Regions from separate parts of the Allobosea sp. 29B genome, predicted to be linked through region 2. Evidence: riboswitches for the same ligand, from Rfam matches in the RefSeq annotation. Region 2 holds a riboswitch; the other holds the start of a gene.
The links. Region 2 has a riboswitch for thiamine pyrophosphate ahead of GV161_RS28625 (ABC transporter permease). Riboswitches for the same ligand answer to the same signal wherever they lie in the genome.
Positions count from the first base shown of each region.

Region 1: linked by a shared signal. The riboswitch ahead of thiC (phosphomethylpyrimidine synthase ThiC) and the one ahead of GV161_RS28625 (ABC transporter permease) in region 2 are both predicted to bind thiamine pyrophosphate.

Region 1 covers NZ_LR733817.1:2,456,555-2,463,596, forward strand. Annotated here, with positions in the region: gene GV161_RS12025 (ABC transporter ATP-binding protein) at 1-807, shown strand, start outside; gene GV161_RS12030 (polysaccharide deacetylase) at 824-1,717, shown strand; gene GV161_RS31140 (OmpA family protein) at 2,804-4,240, shown strand; gene GV161_RS12040 (hypothetical protein) at 4,339-4,656, shown strand; gene GV161_RS12045 (hypothetical protein) at 4,724-4,924, shown strand; TPP riboswitch at 5,028-5,132, shown strand; gene thiC (phosphomethylpyrimidine synthase ThiC) at 5,211-7,042, shown strand, end outside.
Region 2 covers NZ_LR733817.1:5,889,568-5,896,609, forward strand. Annotated here, with positions in the region: gene GV161_RS28590 (hypothetical protein) at 1-273, opposite strand, end outside; gene GV161_RS28595 (hypothetical protein) at 459-770, shown strand; tRNA gene GV161_RS28600 (tRNA-Cys) at 856-929, opposite strand; tRNA gene GV161_RS28605 (tRNA-Asn) at 1,121-1,195, shown strand; gene GV161_RS28610 (VanZ family protein) at 1,311-1,682, shown strand; gene GV161_RS28615 (hypothetical protein) at 1,931-3,112, shown strand; gene GV161_RS28620 (TenA family protein) at 3,203-3,850, shown strand; TPP riboswitch at 3,911-4,007, shown strand; gene GV161_RS28625 (ABC transporter permease) at 4,094-4,849, shown strand; gene GV161_RS28630 (ABC transporter substrate-binding protein) at 4,894-5,853, shown strand; gene GV161_RS28635 (MFS transporter) at 6,031-7,042, shown strand, end outside.

The DNA of each region.
Region 1 (7,042 bases), 3.4 Mb from region 2:
GCCGATCGCGTCAGCAAGCGCTTCGAGACGCGGCCTGGCGCCCTGCGTGGCCTCGGCCAGAAGCTCGGCCTGCTGCAGTCGCCTCCCACCGTGATGGCGGTCGACGAGGTTAGCTTGACCGTGCCGCGTGGCGAAGCGCTAGGGCTGGTCGGCGAATCCGGCTCGGGCAAGTCGACGCTCGGGCGCATGGCGGCGGGCATTTATGCGCCGTCCTCGGGCACCGTTCGCCTTGAGGGCCGGCCGGTGATGAGCGAGGGGGCCGAGCCGAAGAAGCTCACCACCCGCATCCAGACCATCTTCCAGGACCCGTTCGCCTCGCTTAATCCCCGCATGCGCATCGGCCAGGGCATCGCCGAGGGTCCGCTCGCCCATGGGCTGGTCGGCAAGGCCGACAGTGCAACCTATGTCCGCGACTGGCTCGCCGCGGTCGGGCTCGATCCGGCCTTCGCCGATCGCTATCCGCACCAGTTCTCAGGCGGCCAGCGCCAGCGCGTGGCCATTGCCCGCGCGCTGGCCATGCAGCCTGACCTCGTCGTCTGCGACGAGCCGGTCGCCTCGCTCGACGTCTCGATCCAGGCGCAGATCATCAACCTGCTCATGCGCCTGCGCGCCGAGCTCGGTCTGACCCTGATCTTCATCTCGCACGACCTCTCGGTGGTCCGGCATCTCTGCGACCGGGTCGCGGTGATGTATCGCGGCCGCATCGTCGAGGAGGGGCCGGCGGGCGAGGTCTACGACAACCCGCAGCACGACTACACCAAGCGGCTGCTCGCGGCCGTACCGGTGCTGCCCGAAGCGGCAGCGTGAGGTTAGGAGGAACGCCATGACCGAACTGAAGCCCTGGCAATGGCCGGAGGAGATTTGGCGCGGCAAGGTCGAGCAGGTGAGAGCCGGTCGCAACCTCAAGCCGAAGAGCTGGCCCGGCGGAGCCCGTTGCGCCGTGGCGCTCTCCTTCGACGTCGACCACGAGACCAACGAACTGCGCGATGGCGGCAAATCGGTCGGCCGGCTCTCGTGGGGCCAGTACGGCAATCGCGCCGGCATGCCGCGCATCCTCTCCATGCTGGCGCGCGAGGAGATCAAGGCGAGCTTCTTCGTGCCAGCAGTGACGGCGCTGCTCTATCCCGACGAACAGCGCCGCGTCATCGCGGAAGGCCATGAGATCGGCCTCCATGGCTGGATCCACGAGGTCAATACCGCTGTGCCGCCCGAGGCGGAGCGCGAGCTGCACCTGCGCTCGGCCGATACGCTGGAGAAGATCACCGGAGTCAGGCCGGTCGGCATGCGCACGCCGTCCTGGGATTTCTCCGAGGTGACGCTCGCCATCGAGCGCGAGCTCGGACTGATCTACGATTCGTCGCTCTTCGCCGATGACGATCCCTACGAGCTGGTCGAGAAGGGTGAGCCGACCGGCATGGTCGAGCTCCCGGTCGAGTGGATTCGCGACGACGCGGTCTATTTCAACATGAACCGCTTCCAGGCGCTGCGGCCCTACACCTCACCCGAGGTGGTGTTCGACATCTTCAAGCGCGAATTCGACGGTGCTTACGCCGAAGGCGGGCTCTTCCTTCTGACCATGCACCCGCACATCATCACCTACCGTTCGCGCTTCTGGCTCCTCGAGGAGCTGGTGCGCCACGCCAAGGCCAAGGGCGATGTCTGGTTCGCCACGCATGCCGAGATCGCGGCCTATGTGAAGGCGCAGGCTGGGCTCTGACATACGCAAAATATCGGCCGGGTGCCGCTGGGCTAGCACAGCAAGCCGATCGGCAAAACGGTCTCTGACTCCAAGCGAGAGCCGGATCCGATCAGGTTGATTCAACCTGATCGGATCCGGCTCTTCGGGAACCGTGCCCGATTTCGGCCGTTTTCGGTTCATTCGGAATTCAGGGCGCGGGGGCGTTCATCTCCGGAAGAACAACTGGAAACGGATGTCATGACGCGCACGAAAAACCTGCTCCTGATCGGCACCCTCATCCCCGCCATCGTCTTGTCGCAGGGCAGTTTCGCCGCTCCATCGCTCCAGCTTGCGCAGGCGCAGTCGGGTGACGACGACAAGCCCGATCCGCGCCGCCAGCGGCCGGGCGGGCAGGAGCGCCCTGCTCCAGGTGGCCAGGAACGTCCCGGCGCCCGCCCTGCACCGGGCCAGCCCCCAGCTGCTCGCCCAGCCGCCCCCGAGCGTCCGGCCGGAGCGGCCCCGAGCGCACCGCGCCCACCCTCCGCACCGCAGGCCGCGCCTCCCGCCAATCGGGCCGAGCCAGAGCAGCCGCGCCGTCCGGCGCCGCCTGCCGGCGCCGCGCCGGGACAGATCGCGCCTTCCGCGCCGCAAGGGGCGCCGCGTGCTCCGTCCGCAGCGCCGAGCGAGCCGCATCGTCCGGCTCCAGGCCAGATCGCCCCGCCAGCCTCGCCCGCTCGGCCGAGTGCGCCGCCGGTCCAGCCCAATGCTTCGGGAGCGCCATCTGGCGACACCGGCCAGCGCCGTCAGGCGCCTGCGCAGACGGCACCGGGACAGCCGCCCGCCACCGCTCCTTCATCGCCGTCCCGCCCCGCGCCGGGGCAGGCCGCTCCGGGCAGCAGCGGCCAAACGCAGCCCGGCCAACCCTCCACACCGCCGGGCGGTGGTCGCGCACCGGGTGCCCTATCGCAGCCTGGTACGGCGCCGTCCCAGCCGACGCCATCGCAGCAGCGGCCGAGCTTGAACGGTCAGCCTTCCGCCGCCCCGCCGGCGGGCCGCGCGCCGGGCGCACTGTCGCAGCCGGGCACGCCTCCGTCCCAGCCGGCTCCGTCGCAACAGCAGCCGGGCTTGAGCCGTCAGCCAGGGCAGGCGGCGCCGAGCCAGCCCGCACCCGGCCAGCCGGCGACAGCACCGAACGCCGGGCGCGCGCCCGGAGCCTTGTCGCAACCCGGCACGGCTCCATCGCAGCCGGCGCCGGCCCAGCCGCAGCAACCCTCCGGTCTCAGCCGCCAGCCCGGCCAGACCGCACCGGGACAGGCGGCGCCCACGCAGCCTGCGCCCGCGCAGCCCGCACCCGGCCAAGGTGCTCTCGGCGCCGGTCAGCCTGCGACCGGCCAGCCTGCTCCCGCTCCGAACGCCGGCCGCGCGCCGGGCGCCCTGTCGCAACCCGGTACCGCGCCGTCGCAAACCGCGCCGGTCCCCGGTCAGCAGCCCGGAGCTCTGTCGCAGCCGGGCGTCGCGCCCGGACAGGCTCAGCCGCAGCCCGGCGTGCCGGGTCAGCCCGCGCCTGACCGCCAGGGTCGCCGCGGCGGCATCGGCCTTGGTGGCGCGGCCGCGATCGGTCTCGGCGCTGCAGCGATCGGCGGCATCATGGCGACGCAGGGCGCGAGCCGGCTCGACGACATCCGCAGCCGGCGCGAGGAGCGCCGCGAGGGCGACGTCACCATCATCCGGGAGCCGGGGCGGACGATCATCCGCGGTGACGACGACCGCGTGATCATCCGGCGCGACGAGACCCAGCGCTTCCGCGATCTCGGCCTCGATACCCGCAGCGAGCGCCGCGGCGAGGAGACGGTCACGGTCTATGATCGTCCAGACGGTACGCAGATCGTCACGGTGACCGATGCCGAGGGCCGGCTGATCCGCCGCTCGCGGCGCGAGCGCGACGGTGGCGAATTCGTCATCATCGACAATGTCCGCCGCGACGGGCCGCAGGCCCGCTTCGCCGAGGAGGTGGTCGAGTTGCCGCCGCCGCCGCTGCGCATCCCGCGCGAGCGCTATATCGTCGACGCCGAGCGTGCCGACGAGCGGCTGATCTACGAGACGATCACCGCGCCGCCGGTCGCCCCGGTGCCGCGCCGCTATACGCTCGACGAGGTCCGCTACTCGCCTGATCTGCGCGCCCATATGCGCAGCGTCGACATCGACACGATCAACTTCGACTCCGGCTCCTGGACGGTCACACCCGACCAGGCGGGGCGCCTCAGGGTGATCGCACAGGCAGTGCGCCAGGCGGTCGAGCGCGCGCCGAACGAGGTCTTCATGGTCGAGGGCCATACCGACGCGGTCGGCGCCGATGTCGACAACATCTCGCTGTCCGATCGGCGGGCGCAGTCGGTCGCGGAAATCCTGACCCGCGATTTCGGCATCCCGGCCGAGAACCTGACGACGCAGGGCTATGGCGAGCAGTACCTCAAGGTTCAGACCCAGGGCGATTCGCGTGAGAACCGGCGCGTGACGCTGCGCCGGATCACGCCGCTGCTCACCGGCCAGAACCAGCAGTGACATCAACCGAAGCAGCTCGCGGGCTGCTTCGCACCTTTATCGAGGGGCGGCCGGAACAATCGCCGGCCGCCCCTGTTCTTCTAGCGGGGAGGCTTGCCTTGCGCCTGCCTGACTGGAGGAATGCCATGCGCAAAAACTCATGGGTCCTGCTCGGATTGATCGCCATAGGGTTGCTGGCGGCGGAAGCTGCTGCTGCTCAGTCCGATTCGCCGCAAACACCACGCCAGCAGCGTGCACCTGGTGTGCCGATGACGCCGAATGCGGGTGAGGTGCAGAAGCTCGAGCCGCGCTCCGATCGCGTCGAGGCGCGGCGCGAGCGCGAGCAGCTGGCTCGTGACCGCTCCGGTCCGCCTGAGCCGAACCGCAAGATACCGATGCCGAAGCCGGTGCCGTCGATCATCGCGCCGACTCGTTAGAGCCCGCCGCTTCGGGTTTAGATTCGAGTAAGGCTCGCTACCTATGGTGGCGGCGAGGAGTCATGTCATGAGCGAGATGTCGGTCGCGATCGCCCAGAGCCTGATCAGCATGAAGTCGGCTGCAACGCAGCAGGCGCTGCAGCTGGAAATGGTCAAGCAGAACGCCGATTCCGATCAGGCGCTGGTTGCCATGCTGCAGCAGGCGTCCGAGCAGCAGCAGGCCACGCTTCCCGCCGGCCAGGGCGGCAACCTCGACATCACCGCCTGATTTTCCGACGTCTCCGCGTGTAATGCTCGCCGCGCATGGCCGCGCAGCGCAAAGCCGTGGTCCTTTGCCAGTTGCGCGCAGATCACGACGGTTCTAACCTCCGCCTCGTTCCGAGGGGTGCTCGATAAGAGCTGAGATGGCCAGACGGCCGAACCCATCGAACCTGATCCGGGTCATACCGGCGGAGGGACTGGAACGCGGCTGCGCCACAAGTGCATTCCGCAGACAGCGACTGGACCGTCAGGCGCCCCGGATCTCCTGAACCTGAGAGGGAGGAGATCCTAAGATGAACGCCCATACCAAGCCGCAGAAGAACAGCGTCAAGGCCGCACCGCAGACGGTGACCACCGGCCCGATCATCGGCTCGCGCAAGATCTATGTCGCCGCGCCCGAGCATCCCGACATGCGCGTGCCCTTCCGCGAGGTCGTGCTGACCACCGACGCCGAGCCGCCAGTTCGCATCTACGATCCATCCGGGCCCTATACCGAGACTGACGCGAAGATCGATCTCAACGCCGGCCTGGTGCAGCCGCGCCGTGCCTGGCTCGATGCCCGCGGCTTCGACACGGTTGCGGGACGTGCCGTCACCGCCGCCGACAACGGCCATATCAGCGAAGCGCAGCTCGTTCCCGCCTGCCCGGCTGAGCGCCCGATCCTTGAGGCCGGGTCCGGCCAGATGGCGACCCAGTACGAGTTCGCCAAGGCCGGCATCATCACGCCCGAGATGATCTATGTCGCCCATCGCGAGAATCTCGGCCGCGCCGCCATGCTGGAAGGCGCCAGGGAGCGCCATGCCGACGGCGAGAGCTTCGGCGCCTCGGTTCCCGAGTTCGTCACCCCCGAATTTGTCCGCGACGAGATCGCCCGCGGCCGCGCCATCATCCCCGCGAACATCAACCATCCCGAACTCGAGCCGATGGCGATCGGCCGCAATTTCCTGGTCAAGATCAACGCCAATATCGGCAATTCGGCCGTGACCTCCGGCGCCGCCGAGGAAGTCGAGAAGCTGGTCTGGGCGATCCGCTGGGGCGCCGACACGGTGATGGACCTCTCGACCGGCCGCAACATCCACAACATCCGCTCCTGGATCCTGCGCAACTCGCCAGTGCCGATCGGCACGGTGCCGATCTACCAGGCGCTGGAGAAGGTCGGCGGCGATCCGATCAAGCTCGATTGGGAGGTGTTCAAGGATACGCTGATCGAGCAGGCCGAGCAGGGCGTCGACTATTTCACCATCCATGCCGGCGTGCGTCTTCCCTACGTGCCACTGACCGCCAGCCGGGTCACCGGCATCGTCTCGCGCGGCGGCTCGATCATGGCGCGCTGGTGCCTTGCGCATCACAAGGAGAGCTTCCTCTACGAGCGCTTCGACGAGATCTGCGAGATCATGCGGCGCTACGACGTCTCCTTCTCGCTCGGCGACGGCCTGCGTCCGGGCTCGATCGCCGACGCCAATGACCGAGCCCAGTTCGCTGAGCTGGAGACGCTGGGCGAGCTGACCAAGGTCGCCTGGGACAAGGGCTGCCAGGTGATGATCGAGGGCCCCGGCCACGTGCCGATGCACAAGATCAAGGAGAACATGGACAAGCAGCTGCGCGAATGCGGCGAAGCCCCGTTCTACACGCTCGGACCGCTGACCACCGATATCGCGCCGGGCTATGACCACATCACCTCCGGCATCGGCGCGGCGATGATCGGCTGGTTCGGTTGCGCCATGCTCTGCTACGTCACGCCGAAGGAGCATCTCGGCCTGCCTGATCGCGACGACGTCAAGACCGGCGTCATCACCTACCGGATCGCCGCCCATGCCGCCGACCTCGCCAAGGGTCATCCGGCCGCGAAGATCCGCGACGACGCGGTCTCGCGGGCAAGGTTCGATTTCCGCTGGGAGGACCAGTTCAACCTGGCGCTTGATCCCGATACAGCGCGCGCCTTCCACGACGAGACCTTGCCGAAGGACGCCCACAAGGTCGCGCATTTCTGTTCGATGTGCGGTCCCAAATTCTGCTCGATGAAGATCACCCAGGACCTGCGCGCCGAGGTGCTGGCAATGGGCGACAATGAGCGGGCAGCCCTCGAAGCGATGGCCTCACAGGGCATGGCTGAGAAGTCGGAGGA
Region 2 (7,042 bases):
GTAGCGCGGCTTGCCGTTCTCGGCGAGGTCGCCCTGCGCCCGCGCCGCCTCGAAAGCCGCGCGATAGGCGGCGAAATCGCGCTCCTGCCAGGCCCGGCGCATCGCGTCGCGCTCGCCATAGAGACGCGGGATCTCGTCATGCAGGAAGAGCGAGCCGATCCCGTACTCCTGCAGCAGGATCTCGTACTGGGTGAGTTCCTCGGCCGGCTCCGGTGCAGCCCGCCGGCCCAGCACCTTGTCGCGCACGCTGCGGACCAGGTCTTTCCAGCCCATCTCGCCTCCCCCGCCCCTGCTCGTACCGGCGCGGCATTTGGCCGCCCGGCGCTCCGTCCCGGCGCCTTGGGGCTGTCAGCGCTGCTTTCGTATCCCATTTCTCGATCGTCTCCGCAGCTATGGAGAACGACGAACGATCGCGCCGGCCGCGCGTTTCCGTCGAGTAGCGACACGACCGAGGTGACATGAGCCTTCCATCCGCGAGACAGGAGCTGAGGATCGCCTTCAAGCGGATCGAGGCCGAGCTCCCTCCCCGCCTCGCCAAGGCGATGCGCTGGCTCCGCCACCGCGATTCGCACCTGATCCGGATTCCGGCGGGGCTCGCGCTGATGATCGGCGGCGTGTTCTCGTTCCTGCCGGTTCTCGGCGCCTGGATGCTGCCGCTCGGCCTGATGCTGCTGGCGGCCGACGTGCCGCCGCTGCAGCGGCCGATGGCGCGCTTCGCCCATTGGTGCCTTGGGTTGCTGGAACGCTTCAGGCGACGCCGTTCGGGCTGATCGCCCGACTCGCGCCCGGCCCGAAGCGCCGCCGCGGACCAGCCCGCTGGGCGTTTCCAGGGATATCGGCACTGGAAGAAGAATTTGGAGGCCTCGCCCGGAATCGAACCGGGGTGCAAGGATTTGCAGTCCTCTGCGTAACCACTCCGCCACGAGGCCATCCGGTAGAGTCGCCCAAGGCGCGCTCCACGGCTGGGCCTATAACCACATGCCGCGGCGCGCCGCAACCGAAACTCTCGCGCCAATGTGAATTGACGATAGGGCAGATCGCCTGCCCACGATTTTCTCCGCCTCGATGCCAGCAAAGGGGTTGCGTGTTCCGGGCAGCGTCGGTATACGCCGCCCACCGATCCCGGATAGCTCAGCGGTAGAGCAATCGACTGTTAATCGATTGGTCGCAGGTTCGAATCCTGCTCCGGGAGCCAGCATTTTCGAGGGCTTGAGCGATGACCGCTTGGGCCCTTTCTGCTTTCCGGGGACGGAATGGTGCAACGGCAGATGCAGAAGGCGGCGATGCGGTTCTTCAGGGACGAGCGTTCCATGCGCCGCTGGGCTGCGCTGATCGGCTGGGGCGCCGTCGCCCTCGTCGTGTTCGCGACGCTGTCGCCGATCGGCGCGCGCCCGCATCTTGCGCATATGGGGCCGCAGCTCGAACGCTTCATCGCCTATCTGGTCGCCGCAGCCGCACTCGCCACCGCCTACCCGGCGCGCAAGGGTACGATTCTCCTGTGCATCGTCGCCGGCGCCGCCGGCCTCGAGATCGCCCAGCATTTCGAGGCGAGCCGGCATGCCCGCGCGCTGGATGCGCTGGTCAAGATCATGGGCGGCGTCAGCGGGCTTGCCGTCGTGAGCCTATGCGAGCGGCTCTGGTCGAAGCGCGCCACCCTCGCCGTCGCCCGCCGGCCGAACTGATCCCCGGCGCTCCTCGCGCGGCGGCAGGCCCGCGAGAGGAGCGCCCCCGGGACCGGCGATTCGATCGGTTGATCGGCGTGCGGATGGCTACGGCCGGCTCGTCCGCCCGGCTGACAGTCCTTGTCAGCAATCATCATCGCGGCCTGAGCGGTGCCATGATCGCGCCACCATCGCCCCTAGCGTGACGCTTCCCTGAACGGCGCAGCCGCGATCGACCGTGGCGCGCCCGTCCCTGGAGACCCGATCCGATGCTCGCCCGTTCCGTGCTCCTGCCCCCGCTGCTGCTGGCGCTCGCCGGCTCCGCCCTCGCCCAGACCGCAACGACGACGCCCGCGCCGGCCACCACCGAGCCGATTGCCACACCGGGCAAGGCTCCCGACGCCTGCCGGCTGCTGCCGCAGGCCGATCTGGAGGCGCTTTTCCCCGGCCGCCCCATCACCGCCAAGGGCCCGACACTGAGCCCGATCAGCCGCGGCCCGCAATATGCCGAGAGCTGCATGTACTCGGTGAAGCTGCCGAGCCCGACCTCGAAGCTCGACCATGCCCGCTTCGCCTCGGTCACGGTGATCCGCTGGGACGGCGTCGCCAAGGGCCGCGAGACGCCGGCGCAGGCCTTCGCCTCGATCAAGACGATGCGCGAGAAGGTCGCGAGCGATCCCAAGCTCACGCTCAAGCTCGAATCGCTTTCCGGCGTCGGCGACGAGGCCTTCCAGGAAACGACAAGCTCCAGCGTGGTGGTCCGCACCCGCAAGGACGACCTGATCTATTCGGTCTCGCTCGATGTCTATTCCGAGCAGACCGCGCCGAATGCGCTCGCTTTGGCCAAACAGGCGGCGGCGCGCTGGCAGGGCGGCACCGGAATGGTCGACGCGCCGACCCAGGTTGCCGCCAACAGCGCAGTGACGGTGCCGGCGGACACCCGCCCCTCCTCTGTCGCCCCGGTCGATCAGTGGCCGGACGCCTGCGCCCTGCTGACGCCGGCCGAGGTCAAGGCCGCCTTCCCCGAGATGCGCGTCAGCGAGCCGCGCAAGCTGATGGGCAAGATCACCCATGAGAGCCGCGAGAACCGGCAGGAAGCGCTGCCGAACCCGATCGGCTGCCAGTTCGACGCCAAGCGCACCGTCGAGAAGGACGGCAAGCGCACGATCGAGCTGAACCAGATCCAGGTCAGCGTCCGCAATGTCGCCGCTACCGAGGAGCTGTCGAAGCGCTGGTTCCTGAGCGCGATCAAGGTCTCCGAGGCGAAGACCCCGGTCGACGGGCTCGGCGACGAGGCGGCGCTCGACATCATGAACCGCATCCATATCCGCAAAGGCCTGACCACGGTCGATGTCCGCGTCTCCGGCGGCGAGCGCGACCAGGCGCTGCACGATCAGGCCAAGGCGCGCGTCGGCGAGCTCGCGAAGATCGTGGCCGCGCGGCTGAAGTAGCGCTGTCGCGGCCGACACATGCCGCCGCCGCGCATTCCCGCGCGGCGGCGGCCCTGTTAGGGAGGGCCGATCAGCGAAAGGCCTGACCTTATGACCACCCGCTTCACCGAGACTCTTCGCCAGGCCAGCCAGCCGGCCTGGTCGCAATCCGCCGGCCACCGCTTCGTGCGCGAGCTGCTCGCCGGCACGGTGTCCGATGCGGTGATGGTCCGCTACCTCGTCCAGGACCATCGCTTCATCGACAGCTTCCTGACGCTCCTGGGCGCAGCGCTCGCCGGCGCCGACAGCTTCGAGGCCCGCATCCGCTTCGGCCGCTTCATCGGCATGGTCAGCGGCGAGGAGAACACCTATTTCCTGCGCGCCTTCGAGGCCCTCGGCGTCAGCGCGCAGGAGCGGTCTGCCCCGCCTGACAGCAAGGCGACCGCCGGCTTCAAGGCGCTGATGCGCGAGGCCGCCGCGACGCGCTCCTATGCCGCTGCCCTCTCCGTGCTGGTTGTGGCCGAATGGCTCTATCTCGACTGGGCCCAGCAGGCCTCGCAGCCGCTGCCGGCGAACTTCATCCATGCCGAATGGATCACCCTGCACGACAACCCCGATTTCCGCGATTTCGTCGGCTTCCTGCGGGCGGAGCTCGACCGCATCGGCCCAAGCGAGGCGGAAACGAGCCGGGGCTTCTTCCTACGCGCCGTCGCGCTGGAGAAGGCGTTCTTCGATTCGGCCTATGATGGCGAGGGCTGACCGACGCCGCCTTAGCCTGAGGCAGGCGTGACAGCCGCAAGCCGCTCTGTCACAAGGGCGGTCGAGAGACGGGGGCGTTCGCCGCGAGGCGAGCTGAGAAGCACCCTTCGAACCTGACCCAGATCATGCTGGCGGAGGGAGTCGCTCGGGGCAGCCTCGCCAGCATTTCCCCGTGCCCGCCTTCCACCGGAAAGGCGGACCTTGACGACGCAGGACGCGACAGAACGGAACCCGGCTGCCGGCATGAAGCCGGTGATGACCGCGCTCGCCCCTGCCTTGCGCACCATCCTCGTCCTCCTGCTGGCCTGGCAGGGGGCGATCTGGCTGTTCCAGCCGCCGCGCTACATCCTGCCCTCGCCGCTCGACGTGGCGCTGGCCTTCCAGCGCCAGCCCGGCTTTCTCTTTGGCCACAGTCTGACCACCATCGCGGAGATGGCGCTTGGCTTCGTGCTCGGCTCGCTGTTCGGAGCGCTGACGGCGCTCGCCATCGTGGCGCTGCCGCGGCTCGGGCGCCTGCTCTGGCCGGTCCTGCTCGTGCTCCAGTCCTTCCCGGTCTTCGTCATCGCACCGCTTCTGGTCGTCTGGTTCGGCTTCGGCATGGGCTCGAAGGTGATCATGGCGACGATCATCATCTTCTTCCCGGTCGCCTCCGCCTTTACCGACGGCCTGCGCCGGACCGATCCCGAACTGATCGACGCCACCGCGCTGACATCGGCGACGCATTGGCAGACGCTGCGTTATGTCCGCCTGCCCCTCGCCATGCCGAGCCTGCTCACCGGCCTGCGGGTCGCAGCTCCGCTGGCACCGCTCGGCGCGGTAATCGGCGAATGGGTTGGTGCCTCCGCCGGGCTCGGCTTCGTCATGGTCCAGGCCAATGCCCGCATGCAGACCGACACGGTCTTCGCCGCGATGACCGTGCTCGCCGTGCTCAGCCTCGTCCTGCGCCATCTCGTCGATGCGCTCGGCCCGCGCCTGCTGCCCTGGACGAGCGAGCCGTGACGCCGCCCCCTCCTCAAGCCGATCACGCAGAAGGATTTCGCCTGATGACCCTCCGCGCCCTCTCCAGACGCGCTCTGCTCGCCACGGGCCTCGCTTTGGCTGCCGGCCTCGCCAGCCCGGCCCGCGCCGCCGACAAGCTGACCGTGATGCTCGAATGGTTCGTCAACCCTGATCACGCGCCGCTGGTCGTCGCGCAGCAGCTCGGCCTGTTCAAGGAAGCAGGGCTCGAGGTCACCATGGTGCCGCCCTCCGACCCCTCGGCCGTGCCGCGCCTCGTCGCCGCCGGGCAGGCTGACATCGGCATCCACTACCAGCCCAATCTCTATCTCGACCACGCCGCCGGCATCCCGATCGTCCGCGTCGGCACACTGGTCGAGACCCCGCTCAACAGCGTCATCGTCAAGGCCGATGGGCCGATCAAGTCGCTCGCCGATCTCAAGGGCAAGACGATCGGCTACGCCGTCTCGGGCACCGAGACCACTTTGCTCGGCCAGATGCTGGCCAAGGCCGGCCTCAAGCTCGACGACGTCAAGCTCGTCAACGTCAACTTCGCGCTCTCGGCCGCGCTGATCGGCGGCAAGGTCGACGCCACCATTGGCGGCTACCGCAATTTCGAGCTGACCCAGCTCAAGCTAGAAGGCCATCCCGGCACGGCCTTCTATCCCGAGGAGCACGGCGTTCCCGCCTATGACGAATTGATCCTGATCGCCCGCCGCGACGGGCTCAACGACAGCCGCCTGCCGCGCTTCCTCGACGCGATCGAGAAGGCGGCGCTTTACCTCACCAACCACCCGCAGGAGGCCTGGAAGCTCTTCATCGCCGCCCATCCCGATCTCGATGACGCCCTCAACCGCCAGGCCTGGACCGACACGCTGCCGCGCTTCGCCAAGCGCCCGCGCGCTCTCGACCAAGGCCGCTACGAGCGCTTCGGCGCCTTCCTCGTCGAGCGCGGCCTGATCCAGAAGGCGCCGGCGCTCGCCGAGATCGCCGGCGAGGTGAAGTAGCCGGTGGATAGGCGGCAGCAGCTTCACCAGCCGCCGCCCCCATCCCGCGTCCACATCAGGGCGGCCCTGTGCTGTTTGCTCTGGGTTCTTCGCCGATCGCGATGCTATGAGCCGACTTTGCAGCTATCCAGCGGGCCCTCGCCCGCCCTCCGGGCTGCCTCCGGTGACATCAGCCGCATGAACGCCAGCCAGCCGATCGCCCAGACCCGCCGCGCCGACCTGCCGGTGCTGTTCGTGCTCAGCGCGACGCATCTGCTCAACGACATGATCCAGTCGCTGATCCCGGCGATCTACCCGATCATCAAGACGGCCTATGCGCTCGATTTCGGCCAGATCGGCCTGATCACGCTGACTTTCCAGATCACTGCCTCGCTGCTGCAGCCGGTCGTCGGCCACTACACCGACAAGAACCCGATGCCCTATTCGATGGTCGTCGGCATGGGCTGCACTCTGACCGGGTTGATCGGCCTCGCCTATGCCGGCAGCTATGCGCTGCTGCTGATCTCGGCGGCCTGCGTCGGGCTGGGCTCCTCGATCTTCCATCCCGAGGCGACCCGGATGGCCCGCAACGCCTCGGGCGGCCAGCAGGGGCTGGCGCAGGGCATCTTCCAGGTCGGCGGCCAGAGCGGCGGCGCGCTCGGCCCGCTGCTTGCCGCCTTCATCATCGTGCCGCGCGGCCAGACCAGCGTCGCCTGGTTCTCGGCCGCAGCCCTGCTCGCCATGGTCCTGATGGTCTGGACGGCGCGCCGCTATGCCGAGCTGAGCAAGGCGGCCGCTGCCGCCGCCGCGGCGAAACCCGCGAAGGTCGCGGCGGCCGCGCCCGCCACCCCCGCACATTCGAAGGGCCAGATCGTCTTCGCGATCACCATCCTGGTGATCCTGCTGTTCTCGAAGAACGCCTATTCGTCGAGCTTCAGCTCCTATTACACCTTCTACCTGATCGGGAAGTTCGGCGTCTCCGTGCAGGGCTCGCAGCTGATGCTGTTCCTCTTCCTCGCCGCAGCGGCCGTCGGCGCGCTCGCCGGCGGCATCATCGGCGACCGGGTCGGCCGCAACCGCATCCTCTGGTTCTCGATCCTCGGCGCCCTGCCCTTCTCGCTGATGCTGCCCTTCGCCGACCTGTTCTGGACCGGCGTGCTGACGGTGGTGATCAACCTGATCATGGCGAGCTCCTTCGCCGCGATCCTGA